DNA from 2 places in the Ruminiclostridium papyrosolvens DSM 2782 genome. Region 2 is predicted to be linked to the other one. Evidence: a T-box and tRNA genes for the amino acid it is inferred to sense, from the RefSeq annotation. Region 2 holds a T-box; the other holds one or more tRNA genes.
The links. The T-box of region 2 lies ahead of tyrS (tyrosine--tRNA ligase). A T-box ahead of a tRNA ligase gene usually reads a tRNA of that ligase, here a tRNA-Tyr.

Region 1 (2,488 bases), 360 kb from region 2:
AGAAAATTGCCGAATATGCCACAACGACAGGGAAGAAGGCCAGTGCTATAAGAGAGAGCCTGATATTCATTGTAAACATAATGGTAATAGAGAAGCCTACTAAAAAAACAGTTCTTATCATTTCTATAAGCTGCTGAGAGATAAAATTTCTTATAACCTCAACATCCGAAGTACATCTTTGTATTATGTCCCCGGTCTGGTTTTTGACATGCCAGCTGTAAGGCAGTCTCTGAATATGATTGAACAGGTGGTTTCTCATTTTACGGATTGTACCTTCAGAAGCCTTCGCAATACATATTCTGAAAAGTAATGTAAACAAGCCTGATAATGCGGCAAGTAAAAGTGCCAGAAGGGAGCAGCCAAGCAGATTGCTTCTCAGCATATCTCTGCCTCCATGGGTATTTATATAATTCAGAATGAATTTTGGCAGTTTTAACTCTTCATTGCCAATAACTGAATCGACTATAATCTTAGTTATTTGCGGCATCAGATAATTGAATACTATTGCTAACATTGTAAACAACACTGCAAAAGCAAACAACCACTTATATCCTTCCATGTATGAGTATAGCATCTTGAATCGACCTTTGTTTTTTGATTGCATGATAAATCTCCTTATATAAAATGTAATGATTACTTAGTAACAGTCAATAGCACTTGAAAACAGGGTATATTATGAAATATTTTTGAAAAATAAGGAATAAAAAAACACGATAACGCAAGCATCGTGTTCAATATATTTATTTAACATATTTAACTGTATGACGGTTACTTAAGTGCTGACCTTAAAAAAGCAAAACAAAATTACAATTGTTTTACATAAAGGTCCGATATTAAATTATGTATTAAATACCCCGCTAATTTTATTGTACATATTTTTTAAACACTCCTTTCACCGAATTTGTAATATAGAGAATACATTACCAACATATGTTATTACAGCATAGTAAGTCCTGTCAATAGCTGTAATATATTTGTAAAATAAAAAATGTAAAAACATTATGTTTCCTAAAGAAATTAGGACAAGAAAAAACTCTGTACAAAGTATAAATACGAATGTACAGAGTTTTTTTGGTGGAGGGAGATGGATTCGAACCATCGAAGTCAGAGACAACAGATTTACAGTCTGCCCCCTTTGGCCACTCGGGAACCCCTCCAAAATCAATATGTTGTTTTCAGCAACAAATAAGATTATGCACTAAATACTACATCTTGTCAACAACTTTTGATAATTTTATTTAATTATATTTAGATGAAGAATACTTCTTGAAAAATAATAACATAATTATAAATATGAGTTACAAATTGCTAAACAAAGAAATATATGGTAAAATAACAAATAATTACAAATTACAATCTGGCTTAAAACATGCATGTTAAGTTTAGCATGGATTAATTCTATTGGAAGCAAGGGTGCTCCATATTGCAGAATATCTGTGTTTTTTTGTAAGCAAAATGCTATTAACATTAAATAAGGGGGATTGCAATGAAGAAGAGATTAGCAATATTATCAATTGTATTGTCAATTATTTTGACCATACCTGCATGCACCAGTAAATCAGAAACCGGGAATACATCCGGAAGCTCGTCATTAAACACGTCAGCAGGAACAAAGGCTACTCAGACAGGATTTGACTACAAGAAGTACGGTGTTGAATATACTTCTGCTACAGATCCTTTAAAGAGTCCTAAAGTTGCAACAGACAGAAAAGACACATTAGTTATTGGTTTACCGGATACAACAGGAATATTTAATTTTTTATACGGAGATAATGCTTATGATTGGTATATGATATATACCATGTTTGATTTTAATGTAGACGTTGATTTTGACGGCAAGGCAATGCCGGGTGCAACAGATTATAAAGTTTCGGATGACGGACTTACATATACTTTTACAATCAAAGACGGAGTTAAGTTCTGGGATGGAAATCCTGCTACAGCCACTGATTTAGAATTCGCGTATTATCTGGAAGCCGACCCTAATTATGATGGGCCGTCGGATATATCAAAAGCATTTATAAAAGGCCTTGATGCATATAAAAAAGGTAAGGCTGATAAAATTGAAGGAATAAAGGTAATTGATGACAAAACACTGCAGATTACCGTTGACAAAGCCAGTGGTCCTGCAATCTATGGATTACAGGTTCCGTTACTTGAAAAGAAGTACTATGGTGCTGATTTCAAAAAGGGTGATACAGCAAAAGTCAAGGAAAAAAACGGAGCACCAATGGGTACAGGCCAATATAAGTTTGTAGAGTATAAAGCAGGGCAGGAGCTGAAGCTTGTGGCTAACGAAAATTATTTCAAGGGAGCTCCTAAAATCAAAAATCTGATATTTTCAATAACACCTACAGGACAGGAACTTCAAAGGGTTAAAGCAGGAGAGACGGATATTGATATGGCTGATGTTTCACCTGACAATATGAAAGCGGCAAAGGATGCCGGATTTATAGACATATACAGATTCCCTACCAATGGTTACGGA
Region 2 (2,488 bases):
GTTTATTTGAAACTTATTCAAACGTTTTTTTAATTGGTCTATACTATACAAGCTTTACCTTTACAAAGCTCTTCTTACCCTTCTGAAGCATCATTTCACCGTTAACAAGGTCAGTTGTACCAACTGTGTAATCAAAAGCAGTTATCTTTTCGTCATTCAGGAGTACCCCACCCTGCTGAACAGCTCTCCTTGCCTCACTCTTTGAAGGAGTAAGCCCGGCAATCATCAGCAAATCAATTATTTTTATACCGGCCTCAATATCAGCTGACTTCACTTCAACAAACGGTATGCTGTCTGATTTACCTTTCCCCCCGAATATTGCTTCTGCGGCTTCTTTGGCTTTTTTAGCCTCTTCTTCACCGTGTACGATTTTTGTAACCTCATAAGCCAAAACTGCTTTCGCCTCGTTTATCCCGGCATCTTTCAATGCACCAAGTCTTCTTACCTCATCCATAGGAAGGAAGGTCATAAGTGCAAGACAATTCTCAACATCATTGTCAGCTATATTTCTCCAGTACTGGTAAAATTCGTATGGAGTAGTCTTTTCAGGATCCAACCAAACCGCACCATTCTCAGTTTTACCCATCTTCTTACCTTCACTTGTAGTTAGAAGTTTAAAGGTCATTCCGTAAACATCCCTACCCTCTGACTTTCTTACAAGGTTGATTCCTCCAAGAATATTAGACCACTGATCATCTCCGCCCAACTCCATCTTACAGCCGTATTTATCGTTTAAAACAAGAAAATCGTAACTTTGCATAAGCATGTAGTTAAATTCAAGGAAGGTCAAGCCCTTTTCCATTCTTGACTTAAAACATTCAGCAGTAAGCATTCTGTTTACAGAAAAATGTACTCCCACTTCTCTAAGGAACTGAACATAATTTAAATCCATAAGCCAATCGCCATTGTCAACCATAATTGCCTTGTTATCAGAAAAATCAATAAACTTGGATATCTGAGTTTTGAAACTGTCAGCATTGTGTTTAACAATTTCTCTGGTCATCATTTTTCTCATATCATTCTTACCCGTAGGGTCTCCAACCATAGCTGTACCCCCACCTATAAGAACTATAGGTACATGTCCGGCCTGCTGCATATGAGCCATAACCATCAACTGTAAAAAGTGTCCGATGTGCAGACTGTCTGCTGTTGGATCAAAGCCTATATAGAAAGTGACCTTTTCTTCACTTAAAAGCTTTTTTACTTCTTCCTCATGGGTAATCTGTGCAATAAATCCTCTTTCCTTTAATACATCAAAAACACTGCTCACTTTATCCACTCCTTATTTTTCTTATTAAAAATATATAAATAAAAGCCCTTTGTCCTGTATAAGGACGAAGAGCTTCGTGGTACCACCTTAATTCACACTTATGATATAACAATTATCAAAAATGTCTTATTGATGCTGTAACGGGCAAACCCGGCAGTAGCAGCTCATAATCTGTAATTCACTTACCTGCGCACTCCAGTCTTTTCACCCACCAGACTGTTCTCTATAAGTACGTTGCAGACAGTTACTGTAATTAATCATAGCTGTTTTCATATTCTTTTTACAATTCTAACATATGAAATCAATAATATGCAATAAAAATTATTATCCCAGGAAAAAGTCCTTTAATTCCTGTTGATCCTCTATGGATGACGCAGCCAGTATATGATCTCCCTCCATTAAGAGGGTATCACCGTTTGGTATTATTACATTCTCTTCTCTTATAACTGAAATTAGAACACATTCCCTTGGAATATTTATTTCCTTGAGTCTTTTGTTTTTTACCGGGGAAGTGGAAGAGAGCAATATCTCACTTAGAGAAATTTTGCCGTTTTTCAGTTTCATAAGAGTTTTCATTCCCGAATAGTCAACTTCCTGTTCAATTAAGTCAGCAATTATTGAAGTACTGCTGACAGCAATATCTACACCGAGCTTTTCAAAAACAGTAATGTTTTTTGGGTTATTTACTCTCGCTATGGTACGCTTGATTCCAAAATTTCTTTTTGCAAGCTGACATGCAATGAGGTTTTCTTCATCCTTTCCCGTAACTGCAATAAATATATCCGCCTTCTCTACATTGCATTCAGTCAAATGCTCAATATTAGTTCCGTCTCCGTTTACTACACAAACATTTAACTGATTTGCAATCTTTTCACAAAGCTCATTCTGCTTTTCAATAACTGATATTTTATGTTTATACGGCAATAGGGTTTTTATCAGATAAAATCCAACTTTTCCTCCACCGGCAATTACTATATACATTTAGTTTGTCTCCTTATAATTCTTATGAGTAGTATCTGCTACAACCAATATGTCACCTTTAACTAATCGGCCTGCGGCATTAGCCAGTAAAAATTCTCCCGAGCGCATAACACCAAATATCATACTCTGTTTAAGCTTAACCTGCTCAATCCTTTTGCCTATATAACCATCCGCTAATTTTACATGCTTGAATAATACAGAGGTATTCCCGATATTATGAGTACTGACATCAGCATT

Region 1: it has a tRNA-Tyr gene. The T-box ahead of tyrS (tyrosine--tRNA ligase) is inferred to sense a tRNA for this amino acid. The anticodon was not compared.

What each region holds. Positions count from the first base shown of each region.
Region 1 covers NZ_CP119677.1:2,759,933-2,762,420, reverse strand. Annotated here, with positions in the region: gene P0092_RS12265 (ABC transporter ATP-binding protein) at 1-604, opposite strand, end outside; tRNA gene P0092_RS12260 (tRNA-Tyr) at 1,073-1,157, opposite strand; gene P0092_RS12255 (ABC transporter substrate-binding protein) at 1,487-2,488, shown strand, end outside.
Region 2 covers NZ_CP119677.1:3,117,163-3,119,650, forward strand. Annotated here, with positions in the region: gene tyrS (tyrosine--tRNA ligase) at 44-1,270, opposite strand; T-box leader at 1,328-1,540, opposite strand; gene P0092_RS13980 (potassium channel family protein) at 1,595-2,251, opposite strand; gene P0092_RS13985 (potassium channel family protein) at 2,252-2,488, opposite strand, start outside.